Regions from separate parts of the Modestobacter versicolor genome, predicted to be linked through region 1. Evidence: riboswitches for the same ligand, from Rfam matches in the RefSeq annotation. Region 1 holds a riboswitch; the other holds the start of a gene.

Region 1 (7,409 bases):
CGCGGTAGGAGGAGAAGTCGAACAGCTGCTTGCGCTCCTCGGTCACCGTGACGTTGGAGATGGTGACGTCGACGTCGCCGGACCGGGTGGCCAGCGGCCAGTTCGCCCAGTCGGTCGGCACCAGCTGCAGCTCCAGGCCCAGCCCGTCGGCGACCAGCTGGGCGATGTCGGTCTCGTTGCCGATCGCGGTGGCGTTGTCGTCGGCGTAGAAGGACAGCGGTGCGCTGAACGGCGACGTCGCCACCCGCAGCACGCCGTCGTCGACCAGGCCCGGGGGCAGCAGGGCGATCGCCTCGTCGCTGGGCTCGGTGCGCACGCGGTCCTGCTCGGGGCTGGTGTCCACGACCAGGGCGGTGCCGCCCTCGTCGGCGGCGGCCGCGCTCTCGATCTCCCCGGAGCTGCTGCACGCCCCGAGGGCCAGTGCGGACACGGCGGCCAGGGCGGCGACGAGCGGGGCTCGTCGGGTACGTGCGGTCACGGTCTGTCTCTCCTCGGATGGGGCACACGGGCGTGTGCCATCGCCGGGCGGCGCACGGTGCGCCGTCCAGTCGGACTGTGGGTGGGGTCGGTTAGAGAACGCGCGCGAGGAAGGCGCGGGTGCGGTCGTGCTGCGGGGCGTCGATCACCTGCTCGGGCGGGCCCTGCTCGACCACCCGGCCCTCGTCCATGAAGACGACCTGGTCGGCGACCTCGCGGGCGAAGCCGATCTCGTGGGTGACCACGATCATCGTGGTGCCGCTGCGGGCGAGGTCCTCCATGACCGCGAGCACCTCACCGACCAGCTCCGGGTCCAGCGCCGACGTCGGCTCGTCGAAGAGCAGGACCGCCGGGCGCATGGCCAGCGCCCGGGCGATCGCCACCCGCTGCTGCTGCCCGCCGGACAGCTGCCGCGGGTAGGCGCCCTCGCGGCCGGCCAGCCCGACCCGGGCGAGCAGCTCGCGGGCCTCGGCTTCGACCTCCCGGCGCCCGCGGCCCTGCGCGGAGACCGGGGCCTCGACGACGTTGTCCAGCGCGGTGAGGTGCGGGAAGAGGTTGAAGGACTGGAAGACGAACCCGAACCGGGTGCGCTGCCGCAGCACCTCCTTCTCCTGCAGCTCGTGCAGCCGCTCGCGCCCGCGGTGGGGCTTGCGGCGGTAGCCGACCAGCTCGCCGTCCAGCGCGACGAACCCGCGGTCGACCTTCTCCAGGTGGTTGATGCTGCGCAGCAGCGTCGACTTCCCCGAGCCCGACGGCCCGAGGACGACGGTCACCGTGCCCGGCTCGACCACCAGGTCGACGCCGTGCAGCACCTCCACGCCGGCGTAGGACTTGTGCACGCCGTGCACCTCGACCCGGCCGGGCCGGGTGTCGGTGGTCGGGAGCTCGACGGCGGTCATCGGGTGGCTCCGCGCGGTGCGCCGAAGCGGGAGAGGACGGCGCCGAGCTCGGACCGGACCCGCTGCAGCGGTGTGGGTGGCAGCGTCCGGACCGCGCCGCGGGCGTAGTGCCGCTCGACGTGGTACTGGACGACGGTGACCACGGTGGTGAGCACGACGTACCAGACCGCGGCGACCACGAGCATCGGCAGCACCCGCTGGGTCCGGCCGTAGATGACGCTCACCGTGTAGAACAGCTCGCCCAGCGCCAGCACGTAGACGATGGAGGTGCCCTTGAACAGGCCGATCACCTCGTTGACCGCGGTCGGCACGATGGTGCGCATGGCCTGCGGCAGGACGATCCGGGTGGTCTGCCGGCGGCGCGGGATGCCCAGCGAGGCGGCCGCCTCGTGCTGGCCCTGGTCGACCGAGAGGATCCCGGCGCGGACGATCTCCGCCGAGTAGGCGGCCTGGTGCAGGCCCAGCCCCAGCACGGCGGCGCCGAACTTGTCGATCAGCGAGAGGGTCTCGACGCTGGCGAAGGACGGGCCGAACGGGATGCCGATGTCCAGGTGCTGGTAGAGGTAGGCGAGGTTGTACCAGAGCAGCAGCTGCAGGATCAGCGGCACCGAGCGGAACACCCAGGTGTAGCCCCAGCTGACCGCCTGCAGCAGCGGCGAGCGGCTCAGCCGCATCAGCGCCAGCACGGTGCCCAGCGCGAAGCCGAGCACCGCGGTGATCGCGGTCAGCTGGATGGTGGTGAGCACCCCGCGGACGATCGACTCCTCGGTGAGGTAGGCGCCGACGACGTCCCACTCCCACCGCGGGTTGGTGACCAGGCTGTTGAGCACCATCGCCAGCAGGACGGCGACGACGGCGGTGGCGACCCAGCGGCCGGGGTGCCGGGCCGGCACCACCTGGAGCTGGTCGTAGGGCGTGCCCGCCGGCGACGCGGCGGCCGCCGGACGGGTCTCCAGCGTGGTCATCTCGGGTCTCCCGGGAGCTGCTTGTCGAAGGCGTAGAGGCGCTGGTCGACCGGCAGGGCGCGCAGCGTCTCGGTGTCGGTGGGGCGGGGGACGGCCGGGTCGAACAGCGGCGTCCAGCCGGCGGCCAGGTAGAGGTCGCGCGCCTCGGGCTGGCGCGGGCCGGTGGTCAGGTGCATCCGCCGGTAGCCCTGCTGGGCGGCGCGGAGCTCGAGCAGCGTGAGGACCCGGCGGGCCAGGCCGCGGCGACGGTGGGTGGCGGCGGTCCACATCCGCTTGACCTCGGCGGCACCGGAGGGGTGCCGCATGAAGGCGCCGCCGGCGACGGCCACGCCGTCGTCCAGCAGCAGGACGAAGTCGCCGTCCGGGGGGAGGAAGGCCTCGGCGGGGTAGCGGGTGAGCTCCTGGGACGCGCCGCCGAACAGGTCGCCGTAGCGGCTGTCGTACTCGGCGGCGAGCTCGGCGAACAACGGCGCCGTGAGCGGGTCGTCGGGGTGGACGCGGACCACCTGGAGCTGGTCAGGGGTGGTCGCGGACAGGGACGTGGACATGCGGAGGGGACTCCTGCGGAGGGAGGTGGGCGCGCCGGACGCCGCCGCGGGCGGCGGGGTGGGTGCGGGGGAGGAGCGGGAGGGTGGCGCCGGGTCAGCGACAGAGCGCGCTGTCGGTGCGCAGCAGGTCGACGGTCGGCCGGCCGACCAGGTCGGCGGAGACGGCGCGCACCAGGCGCGAGCTGGTCTCTCCCACAGTGCTGCTCCTCGTTCGTCCCCTCGGGGAGGGGGCCGCTGCTTGCCGGGCGCGGACGCGCACGGCCAGGTCGTCACCCGGGGCACCCCGTCGCAGGGAGGGTTGCCGGCCAGCGAGCCGGGGCTTGACGCTGGCGCTCAGGACCTGCGGCGGACTGTAGGGCCCCACCCCGGCTGTCGTCAAATACGATCGACTTGGTAGACATACGCAGCCACCGACACGCCGGGACGGGAACAGCCCGCCCCCGCGGTCGCTTGGTCCCGACGAGCCCCGCAGGAGAGAGGAGACGCCCGTGCCCAGCACCGCCCTGGTCTGCCGCCGGCACGTCGACCTCCTGCGGACGTCGAGCGCGCAGTGTCGGCCGAGGCCTGCGACCCCGCGTCCCTGACCGCTCGTCCCTCCCCGGGAGCCCGCTTGTCCGCGTCCCCCGCACCCTCCCTCGGTCACCCCGGCCCGTCGATCGCCGTCGTCGGCGCCGGCCCGACCGCCATCGGCCTGCTCGAGCGGCTGATCGCCAGCGCGCCAGAGCTCGGCGACGGCAGCAGGCTGCAGGTGCACCTGGTCGACCCGCACCCGCCCGGTGGCGGGCGCGTCTGGCGCGCCGCCCAGCCGTCCCTGCTGTGGGCGAACTCGCTGGCCGCCGACGTCACCGTGCTGCCCGACCCCTCGGTCACCGTCGACGGTCCGGTGGGGGAGGGCACCACCCTGTGGCAGTGGGTCGAGGCGGTCGGCCGCGGCCTGCCGGCCGGCGACCCGGTGGGGGAGGAGGCCCGGCGGACGACGCCGACGTCCTTCCCCTCCCGCCCGCTGGTCAACGCCTACCTGGGGTGGGTGCTCGCCGAGGTGGTGGCCGCCGCCCGCCCGTGGGCCGACGTCCACCTGCTCGAGACCCGGGCGGTCGACGTCCGGGTGCGCACCGAGGGCGTCGACGTCGAGCTGGCCGACGGCCGGGTGCTCGCGGCCGACCTGGCCGTGCTCGCCCAGGGACACCTGGACGCGCACGCCACCCCTGCCGAGCAGGACGTGCAGCGGCGGGCCGACGCCGCCGGGCTCACCTACCTGCCCACCGGCTACACCGCCGACCTGGACCTCTCCCGGCTGGCGCCCGGTGAGGACGTGCTGGTGCGCGGCGCCGGCCTGGCCTTCGTCGACCTGATGGTGCTGCTCACCAGCGGTCGCGGCGGCCGGTTCGAGAGCGACGGCGACCGGCTGCGGTACCTGCCCTCGGGGCAGGAGCCGGTGCTGCACGTCGGCTCCCGGCGCGGGGTCCCGTACCGGGCCAAGCTCGGCTACGTCTGGCCCGGCCCGCCGGTGCCGCTGCGCTTCTTCACCCCCGAGGCGATCGACGACCGGTTCGGTGCCGACCGCCGGCTCGACCTGCGCGCCGACCTGGCCCCGGTGATCGTCCGGGAGCTCGGCTGGGCGCACTACACCGAGCTGTTCCGCACCGCTCCCGAGCGCACCACGCTGCCCTGGGCGGAGTTCGCCGCCGAGTACGCGGCGACCGACGACCCGGTGCTGGTCGCCGACCTGGTGGCCCTCGCCGTCCCGGACCCGGCGGACCGGTTCGACCTCGCCGCCCGGGACCGCCCGCTCGGTGGTGCCCGGTTCGGCAGCGCCGACGAGCTGCAGGAGGCGGTGCGCGGGCTGGTCCGCGCCGACCTCGCCCGCTCGGCCGACCCCCGGCACAGCGCCGACCAGGCCGTGTTCACCGCGCTGCTGTTCTGCCACGGCACCATCGCCGGGCTGGTCGGCGCCGGCCGGCTGACCCCGCGGTCGGAGGCCGAGGACGTCTCCGGCTGGTGGATGAACCTGTTCAGCTACCTGGCCAGCGGGCCGCCCGCGCCGCGGCTGGCCGAGCTGCTCGCCCTCTCCGAGGCCGGCGTGATCCGGTTCCTCGGTGCCGACACCCGGGTCGAGCTCGACGTCGACGCCGGGATGTTCCGCGCCCGGTCGGCCTCGGTCGACGCGGTGGTCACCGCCCGGGCGCTGGTCGAGGCCCGCATCCCGGCCCCCGCGGTGTCCGCCACCCCCGACCAGCTGGTCACCTCGCTGCTGGCCCGCGGGGTGGCCGCGGAGAAGACGGTCGGTGGGGGCATCGGCACCGGCCGGCTCGCCGTCGACCCCGGTCAGCGGGTGGTCAGCGCCACCGGGCAGGTGCAGGAACGGCTCTTCGCGGTCGGCTTCTGGACCTCCGGCGCGCAGGTGGCCGCCTTCGCCCGGCCCCGCACCAACGCCCCGTTCTTCCGCCAGAACGACGCCCTGGCCCGCCGGCTGTGGCAGGCCGTCGTCCCCGCCGCGCGCGCCCTCGCCGCGTCCGCCGCCTGAACCCCCGGAGAGACATGAGCACCCACCTCCACCTCGCCGTCGCCCTGGACGGCGCCGGCTGGCACCCGGCCGCCTGGCGCGAGCCCGGCGCCCGCCCCACCGAGCTGCTCACCCCCCGGTACTGGGTCGACCTGGTCCAGGAGGCCGAGCGCGGCCTGCTCGACCTGGTGACCATCGAGGACGGGTTGTCCCTGCAGTCCACCGACCGCAGCGGCCCCGACGGCCGCACCGACCAGGTGCGCGGCCGGCTCGACGCCGTCCAGGTCGCCGCCCGGGTGGCGCCGCTGACCCGCTCGATCGGGCTGGTGCCGACCGCGGTGGTCACGCACACCGAGCCGTTCCACCTGTCCAAGGCGATCGCGACCCTCGACTACGTCAGCACCGGCCGCGCCGGGGTCCGGGTCAAGGTCAGCGGCAGCCCCGCGGAGGCGGCCCACTTCGGCCGCCGCACCCTCCCCGAACTGGGCAGCCTCGACCCCGCCGACCCGCAGACCCAGGCGGCCCTGCGCGAGCTCTTCGACGAGGCCGCCGACTGGGTCGAGGTGCTCCGCCGGCTCTGGGACAGCTGGGAGGACGACGCGGAGATCCGGGACGTCGCGACCGGCCGGTTCGTCGACCGGGAGAAGCTGCACTACATCGACTTCGAGGGCCGGTCGTTCTCGGTGAAGGGCCCGTCGATCACCCCGCGCCCGCCGCAGGGCCAGCCGGTAGTGGCCGCCCTGGCCCACCAGGCCATCCCGTTCGAGCTGGTCGGGCGCAGCGCCGACCTCGGCTTCGTCACGCCCGCCGACCGCGCCGACGCCGGCCGGGTCGTCGGGGAGGTGCGGGCGGCGCAGCAGGCCGCCGGCCGGGCGGGGGAGACCGTGCACGTCTGGGGTGACCTGGTCGTCTTCCTGGACGACGACGCCGCCACCGCCCGGGCCCGCCGGGAGCGGCTCGACGAGACCGCCGGCGCCGCGTACACCAGCGACGCGCTGGTCTTCACCGGCACGCCCGCCGAGCTCGCCGACCTGCTCACCGACTGGGCCGCGGCCGGGCTGACCGGCTACCGGCTGCGTCCGGCCGCGCTGCCGCACGACCTCCGGCAGGTCACCACCGGGCTGGTCCCGGAGCTGCAGCGCCGCGGTCTGTTCCGCACCGCCTACGAGGCGGACACCCTGCGCGGCCTGCTCGGGCTGCCGCGCCCCGCCAACCGCTACGCCACTGTCTGAGGACGTCGACATGACCAAGCAGGTGCACCTCGCCGCGCACTTCCCCGGCGTCAACAACACCACCGTGTGGAGCGACCCGGCCGCCGGCAGCCACATCGAGTTCGGCTCGTTCGTCCGGTTCGCCGAGGCCGCCGAGCGCGGGAAGTTCGACTTCCTGTTCCTCGCCGAGGGCCTCCGGCTGCGCGAGCAGAACGGCGCCATCTACGACCTGGACGTCGTGGGCCGCCCGGACACCTTCACCGTGCTGGCCGCCCTGGCCGCGGTCACCGAGCACCTCGGCCTGGCCGGCACGATCAACTCCACCTTCAACGAGCCCTACGAGGTGGCCCGCCAGTTCGCCTCGCTCGACCACCTCTCCGGCGGCCGGGCGGCCTGGAACGTCGTCACCTCCTGGGACGCGTTCACCGGGGAGAACTTCCGGCGCGGGGGCTTCCTCGCCCAGGACCAGCGCTACGAGCGGGCCCGGACGTTCCTGCAGACGGTGACCGAGCTGCTGGACAGCTGGCGGGGCGACGAGGTGGTCGCCGACCAGCAGAGCGGCGTGTTCCTGGCCGACCCGGACGCCGGCCGGTTCGCGCACTCCGACGCGCACTTCGACATCGCCGGCCGGTTCGACGTCCCGCGCAGCCCGCAGGGCCGGCCGGTGGTCTTCCAGGCCGGTGACTCCGAGGAGGGCCGGGAGTTCGCGGCCTCGGCGGCCGACGCCATCTTCAGCCGGCACGGCACCAAGGAGGCCGGGCAGGCCTTCTACACCGACGTCAAGGGCCGGTTGGAGAAGTACGGCC
Region 2 (7,409 bases), 1.7 Mb from region 1:
GGAGCAGCTGGGCGGCATCCGCGACTGGTTCCCCACCGCGTTCAACTACGCCTGGACCGACCTGCTGCAGAGCCAGTTCGACTCCGGCGACCTGTTCCGCGGGGTCGTGCAGGGCCTGGCCTGGTCGGCGCTGTTCACCGCGCTCGCCTTCCGCCAGTTCGCCCGCAAGGACGTCACCAGCTAGCGGCGGACCTTCACAGGCTGGCGAGGACCGCCTGGGCCCAGCCCTCGCCCATCGCCGCCTCGGTCACCGCGGCGTTGGGGACGGCGGAGATCCGCTCGTCCATGCCGGTGACCGCGGCCCCGTTGGCGGTGACCCAGAGCCGGCCGACGGCGGGGGCCATCTCCAGGTCGCTGACGCTGTCGCCCACCGCCACGGCGTCCGCGGCGGTCAGGCCCCGGCGGGCGAGGTCCCAGCTGATCGCCGCGCCCTTGGAGATCCCGCGCGGCATCAGGTGGTAGACGTGCGGCGGCAGCGCGTCCTCGGCCAGCGTCATCCGCGGGGTCGCCGGCACCGCGCCGTTGTCGTTCATGGTCAGCCAGCCCCAGCCGCGCTCGGCCAGCCAGCTGTCGACCGCCGCGGCGTCGACCCGGCCGCGCAGCAGCGCGTCGGCCGAGTGGGCGGTGTGCCAGGGCTCGTGCCACTCCAGCCGGCCCGGGTGGGCGGCGACCAGCTCCTCGACCACGCCCAGCTCGGCCATCACCGACATCGGGGTGCGCCCGGCGAACTCCGCGGGCAGGTCGCCGGTGAGCAGGTGGGTCTCCCGGCCGCCGGCCCAGCTCACCAGCGACCCGAGCTCGGAGATCGCGCCGTCGGCGGCGAAGATCCGCGCGGCCTCCAGCAGCTGCGCGTGCGTCCGGCCGCTGACCAGCACCAGGACGGCGCCGGAGCGGTGCAGGGCGAGCAGCGCCTCGGCCGGCGTCGCGGTCAGGCCGCGCTCGGCGGTGTGCCAGAACGAGCCGCGCGGGCCGACCATCGTGCCGTCGAGGTCGGTGTAGACGATGCGGGTGGCCACCGCCTCATCCTGGCCGGTCGGCCCGGCGGGCCGGCGCCCCGGGTAGAGTCCTCGCCGTTCCACTCATCCAGAGGGGCAGAGGGACACGGCCCGATGAAGCCCCGGCAACCGCCGCCTGCGCGCACGCGCAGCGGGAGGTGCCAATTCCGTCCCGCGCGGCTCGACGGCCCGGCGCGGGGAAGATGAGGAGGTAGTCGTCGAATGACCATGACCGCTCCCGGTTCCGCCCAGGCAGACGTCACCGCTGGTGGGCCCGTCCCGCCGAACCCGGCACGGGGCCTGGTGTGCCGCAACTGCGGCGCCACCTTCGGCCTGATCGCCGAGCACGCCTGCGCCGAGTGCTTCGGCCCGCTCGAGGTCGACTACGACCCCGAGCTGATGCGTGCGGTCACCCGCCAGCAGATCGAGGCCGGCCCGCAGAACATCTGGCGGTACGCCGCCCTGCTCCCGGTGGGGCAGGACCCGGCCGACCGGGTCACCCTCGACCCGGGCATGACCCCGCTCGTGCGGGCCGACCGGCTGGCCGCCGAGCTCGGCCTGACCGGCGGCCTCTGGGTCAAGGACGACTCGGCCAACCCGACCCACTCCTTCAAGGACCGGGTGGTCAGCCTCGCCGCGACCGCGGCGAAGAGCTTCGGCTACGCCAAGATCGCCTGCGCCTCGACGGGCAACCTGGCCAACTCCGTCGCCGCGCACGCGGCCCGGATGGGCCTGCCGTCCTTCGTCTTCGTGCCCAGCGACCTGGAGCCGGGCAAGATCGTGCAGTCGGCCGTCTACGGCCAGGCGCTCATCGCCGTCGACGGCAGCTACGACGACGTCAACCGGCTGACCAGCGAGCTCGCCGAGACCGACGAGTTCGAGGACACCGCCTTCGTCAACCAGAACGTCCGGCCCTACTACGCCGAGGGCTCGAAGACGATGGGCTACGAGATCGCCGAGCAGCTGGGCTGGCGCATCCCGGCCCAGGTCGTGATCCCGATGGCGTCGGGCTCACTGCTGACCAAGGTCGACAAGGCCTGGCGCGAGCTGGTCGCCGCCGGCATCGTCGAGGACACCGGCTGGAAGGTCTTCGGCGCCCAGTCGGCCGGCTGCGACCCGATCGCCACCGCCTTCGACAACGGCTGGGACGTCGTCAAGCCGGTCAAGCCGACCGGCATCGCCAAGTCGCTGAACATTGGCAACCCCGCCGACGGCCCCTACGCGCTGGACGCCATCCGGCGCACCGGCGGGTCGGTCGGCCGGGTCGGTGACGACGAGATCGTCGCCGGGATCCGTGACCTGGCCCGCACCACCGGCGTCTTCGCCGAGACCGCCGGCGGGGTGACCACCGCGGTGCTGCGCCAGCTGGTCGAGGACGGCCGGCTCGACCCGACCCAGGAGGTCGTCGTCCTCAACACCGGTGAGGGGCTCAAGACCCTCGACCCGCTGCTGCCGGTCGTCGGCCCGTCGCACCACGTGCAGCCGTCGCTGAAGTCGCTGCGCGAGGCCGGCCTCATCGCCTAGACACGCCCGGCGCGACACCCGGTACCACACCGCCGGGGGAGTCGCGACACCGACCAGTGACCTGGGACACCAGTTCCTGTACCGTTCCGCGCGGTTCTACTCCCACGTTCGTGATCGACGGGCGGAAGAGCAAGACCCCGGCCCCTCGATCAGGAGTGGCCGTCCGCACGCACGAAACGTGGGAGCACACGTGGCACAGGGCACCGTGAAGTGGTTCAACGCCGAGAAGGGCTTCGGCTTCATCGCCGTCGACGGCGGTCAGGACGTCTTCGTCCACTACTCGGCCATCCAGATGGACGGCTACAAGAGCCTCGACGAGGGCCAGCGGGTCAGCTTCGAGGTCGTCCAGGGCGAGAAGGGCCCGCAGGCCGACGCCGTCCGCAGCGTCTGAACTGCACAGCCCCGAGGCCCGGTCCCCTGCAGGGGGCCGGGCCTCGCTGCGTTCCCGGGCCCGGGAACAAGCCTCGGCGACCCCCCGTTCTTGCACTCGCACAGGCCGAGTGCCAGACTCCTTACTGGCACTCACGCCTGTCGAGTGCCAATCAGGTCGGAACGGTGAGGTACCGGTACGTGGGCCGCAGGAGCGTCCACGGCGCTGGTGCCGTCCGTCGCGGGCGCCGGACCCGGCCGTGCAGCGATCCACGCTCGGAGGACATCACCACATGGCCAAGATGATCGCGTTCAACGAAGAGGCGCGCCGCGGCCTCGAGCGAGGGATGAACACCCTCGCCGACGCCGTCAAGGTGACCCTCGGCCCCCGTGGCCGGAACGTCGTGCTCGAGAAGAAGTGGGGTGCCCCCACCATCACCAACGACGGTGTGAGCATCGCCAAGGAGATCGAGCTCGAGGACCCGTGGGAGAAGATCGGGGCCGAGCTCGTCAAGGAGGTCGCCAAGAAGACCGACGACGTCGCGGGTGACGGCACCACCACCGCCACCGTGCTCGCCCAGGCCCTCGTCCGCGAGGGGCTGCGCAACGTCGCCGCCGGCGCCAACCCGATGGCCCTGAAGAAGGGCATCGAGAAGGCCGTCGCCTCGGTCTCCGAGTACCTGCTGTCCACCGCCAAGGACGTCGAGACCAAGGAGCAGATCGCGGCCACCGCCTCGATCTCCGCCGCGGACCCGGCCATCGGCGAGCTCATCGCCGAGGCGATGGACAAGGTCGGCAAGGAAGGCGTCATCACCGTCGAGGAGAGCAACACCTTCGGGCTCGAGCTCGAGCTCACCGAGGGCATGCGCTTCGACAAGGGTCACCTGTCGGCCTACTTCGTCACCGACACCGACCGCATGGAGACCGTGCTCGACGACCCGTACATCCTGGTCGTCAACTCGAAGATCTCCTCGGTCAAGGACCTGCTCCCGCTGCTGGAGAAGGTCATGCAGTCCGGCAAGCCGCTGGCGATCATCGCCGAGGACGTCGAGGGCGAGGCCCTCGCGACCCTGGTGGTCAACAAGATCCGCGGCACCTTCAAGTCGGTCGCCGTCAAGGCCCCCGGCTTCGGTGACCGTCGCAAGGCCATGCTCGCCGACATCGCCATCCTCACCGGTGGCCAGGTCATCAGCGAGGAGGTCGGCCTCAAGCTCGACAACGCCGACCTGTCGCTGCTGGGCCGCGCGCGCAAGTTCGTCACCACCAAGGACGAGACGACCATCATCGAGGGCGCCGGTGACGCCGACCAGATCCAGGGTCGCGTCAACCAGATCCGCGCCGAGATCGAGAAGTCGGACTCCGACTACGACCGCGAGAAGCTGCAGGAGCGCCTGGCCAAGCTGGCCGGCGGTGTTGCGGTCATCAAGGCCGGTGCCGCCACCGAGGTGGAGCTGAAGGAGCGCAAGCACCGCATCGAGGACGCGGTGCGCAACGCCAAGGCCGCCGTCGAGGAGGGCATCGTCGCCGGTGGTGGCGTCGCCCTGGCGCAGGCCACCACGGTCGCGTTCGAGAAGCTCGACCTCGAGGGTGACGAGGCGACCGGTGCCAACATCGTGCGCGTCGCGCTCGAGGCCCCGCTGAAGCAGATCGCCATCAACGCCGGCCTCGAGGGTGGCGTCGTGGCGGAGAAGGTCCGCAACTCCGAGACCGGCTGGGGCCTCAACGCCGCCACCGGCGAGTACGTGGACCTGATCGCGGCCGGCATCATCGACCCGGCCAAGGTCACCCGCTCGGCGCTGCAGAACGCCGCTTCCATCGCGGCGCTCTTCCTCACCACCGAGGCCGTCATCGCCGACAAGCCGGAGAAGAACGCCCCGGCCATGGCCGGCGGCGGCGACGGCGGCATGGGCGGCATGGACTTCTGAGTCCACCGCTCGGCGCCAGCTGAGCACTGCACCACCCGCACTGCCCGGCAGGGGCGGTCCCGCACTCGCGGGGCCGCCCCTGTTGGCGTTCCACGGGCCCTCGGGCTCCCGCTGCGGTGATCATGGAGCTGCGGTGACGGCGCGCCGGTGTGACGCGGTGTGTCGCCCCCCCAACGCCATGATCGCCGCGGTGAGGGTCACTCCCGGCTGAAGACGCAGAACTCGTTGCCCTCGGGGTCGGCCAGCACGTCCCAGTGCACCTCGTCGTCCCGGCGGCGGAGGAGGGTGGCGCCCAGCGCGAGCAGCGCGCCGGTGTCGCCGACCACGTCGTGGTGCATGCGGTTCTTCACCGTCTTGCGCTCGGGCACGCGGTTGACCCAGATGCTCGGGCCCGTCCCGGCGGGGTCGACGATCAGCACCGGCTCGGACTCACCGCCGTCGCGGTCGCGCCGGTAGCCCATCGCCGCGCACCACCAGTCGGCCAGCGCCTGGTGGTCGACGGCGTCCAGGCAGAGGTCCAGGAACCGTGCGGGGGAGTCGCCCATGGCCGAGCAGGGTAGGCGGCCGGGGTGACGGTGATCATCGGGACGTCGGGCTGGCAGTACCGCGACTGGCGGGGCCGCTTCTACCCGGAGGCCATGCCGCAGCGGCTGTGGCTGGAGCACCACGCTGCGCACTTCGCGACCGTCGAGAGCAACAACGCCTTCTACCGGCTGCCGGAGAAGAGCACCTTCGAGCGCTGGCGGGAGCGCACCCCGCCGGACTACCGGTGGGCGGTCAAGGGCAGCCGGTTCCTCACCCACATCAAGCGGCTGCGCGACCCCGAGGAGCCCGTGGCCCGGCTGATGGACCGGGTGGCCGGGTTGGGCGACCGGCTCGACGTCGTCCTGCTGCAGCTGCCGCCCACCCTCAAGGCCGACGTCGACCTGCTCAGCGCCTGCCTGGGCCAGTTCCCCGCGGGCACCCGGGTCGCCGTCGAGCCGCGGCACGAGAGCTGGTGGACCGACGACGTCCGGGCACTGCTGGAGCGCTACCAGGCCGCGCTCTGCTGGGCCGACCGCGCCGAGCAGCCGGTCGCCCCGCTGTGGCGCACCGCGGAGTGGGGCTACCTGCGGCTGCACACCGGGGCGCAGGGCTGGGGCTACCCACCCGAGACGCTGCAGCTGTGGGCGCAGCGGCTGGCCGACACCTACGGGGACGACGACGTCCTCGTCTACTTCAACAACGACCCCGGCGGGGCCGCCACGGTCGACGCCGTGACGTTCGCCGAGGCGGTGCGCGCCACCGGCGGCACGCACACCCGGGTGCCGACGGCGGCCGAGGCGAGCGGTGCCGCCTGGCCGCCGAAGCCGCCGCCGAAGAAGCCCCGTCAGAGGACGGCGGCGTCCTCGGCGAACGTCACGCCGAGCTGACCGGAGGCCTGCTCGAGCACGTCCTGGACCGCGAGCGTGTCGGCCAGCGGCATCACCGCGCTCTCGCCCCGCCCGGCCCGCACGCACTCGGTGACCTCGATGAGCTCGTGCGAGTACCCGCCGCCGAGCTGGGGGAGGGTGATCTCCTCGGGCTCGGCGCCGGCCCGGTGCAGCACGATCGTCTGCGGGTGGTGGAAGCGCGGCAGCACGTCGATCCAACCCGCCGTGCCGAACACCCGGGCCTGACCGGGCAGCGCGTTGCGCAGCGAGGTCATCAGCGTCGCCGAGCGGCCGTCCGCGTACCCGAGCAGGAGCGACACCTCGGCGTCGACCCCGGTCTCGAAGGTCGAGCCGGTCGCGGTGACCGTGTCCGGGTCGCCGAGCAGCATCTGGGCGAAGGAGACGACGTAGACGCCGAGGTCGAGCAGTGCCCCGCCGCCGAGCTCCTTGGCGAAGAGCCGGTCGGTGGGGTCGAAGTCGCGCTGCACGCCGAGGTCGGCCTGCACCGAGCGCACCTCGCCGATGGCGCCCTCGGCGATCAGCTCCCGCAGCCGGACGACGGCCGGCTGGAACCGGGTCCACATCGCCTCCATGGCGAAGACACCGGTCTCCCGGGACAGGTCGGCCACCTCCCGGGCGCCGGCCACCGTGGCGGTGAAGGCCTTCTCGACCAGCAGCGCCTTGCCCGCGCGCAGGGCGGCGAGGGCGATCGCGTGGTGCTGCGGGTGCGGGGTGGCGACGTAGAGGACGTCGACCTCGGGGTCGGCGAGGACGTCGGCGTACGAGCCGTGCGCCCGCTCGATGCCGTGCCGGCCGGCGAAGTCCTGCGCGCGCTGCAGCGAGCGCGACGCGACGGCCACCGCCCGTGCGCCCTCGACGACGGCGAAGTCCGCCACCACCTTCTCGGCGATGCGGCCCGGTCCCACGACTCCCCAGCGGATCTCCTCGGTCACGACCCAGACGCTAGCGGGGAGCCGAACCGGAGCAGGTTGCCGTCCGGGTCGACGTGCGCGCCCTCACGCATCCCGTAGGACGTGTCCACGGGCGAGGTCGTGCGCCCCACTCCGGTGGCGACCAGCAGAGCGGCCACCGCGTCGGCGTCCGGCACGTGCAGGAACACCGCCGACGCGGTTCGGAGTGGATCGTGACCGGGCACGACGGCGAGGTGGAGTTCGAGACCGGCC

The links. A riboswitch is a leader RNA that binds a small molecule or an ion and turns the genes downstream of it on or off. The one in region 1 is predicted to bind S-adenosylmethionine.
Region 2: linked by a shared signal. The riboswitch ahead of thrC (threonine synthase) and the one ahead of FHX36_RS03740 (GNAT family N-acetyltransferase) in region 1 are both predicted to bind S-adenosylmethionine.

Annotation. Positions count from the first base shown of each region.
Region 1 is NZ_JACIBU010000001.1:771,419-778,827, forward strand. Features, by position in the region: gene FHX36_RS03725 (ABC transporter substrate-binding protein) at 1-478, opposite strand, end outside; gene FHX36_RS03730 (amino acid ABC transporter ATP-binding protein) at 570-1,376, opposite strand; gene FHX36_RS03735 (amino acid ABC transporter permease) at 1,373-2,341, opposite strand; gene FHX36_RS03740 (GNAT family N-acetyltransferase) at 2,338-2,889, opposite strand; SAM riboswitch class IV at 3,119-3,230, opposite strand; gene FHX36_RS03745 (FAD/NAD(P)-binding protein) at 3,500-5,413, shown strand; gene FHX36_RS03750 (LLM class flavin-dependent oxidoreductase) at 5,428-6,624, shown strand; gene FHX36_RS03755 (NtaA/DmoA family FMN-dependent monooxygenase) at 6,635-7,409, shown strand, end outside.
Region 2 is NZ_JACIBU010000001.1:2,508,237-2,515,645, reverse strand. Features, by position in the region: gene FHX36_RS12320 (ABC transporter permease) at 1-184, shown strand, start outside; gene FHX36_RS12315 (HAD family hydrolase) at 195-1,016, opposite strand; SAM riboswitch class I at 1,077-1,205, shown strand; gene thrC (threonine synthase) at 1,218-2,519, shown strand; gene FHX36_RS12305 (cold-shock protein) at 2,710-2,910, shown strand; gene groL (chaperonin GroEL) at 3,182-4,813, shown strand; gene FHX36_RS12295 (VOC family protein) at 5,011-5,358, opposite strand; gene FHX36_RS12290 (DUF72 domain-containing protein) at 5,383-6,225, shown strand; gene FHX36_RS23950 (Gfo/Idh/MocA family protein) at 6,183-7,178, opposite strand; gene FHX36_RS12280 (VOC family protein) at 7,175-7,409, opposite strand, start outside.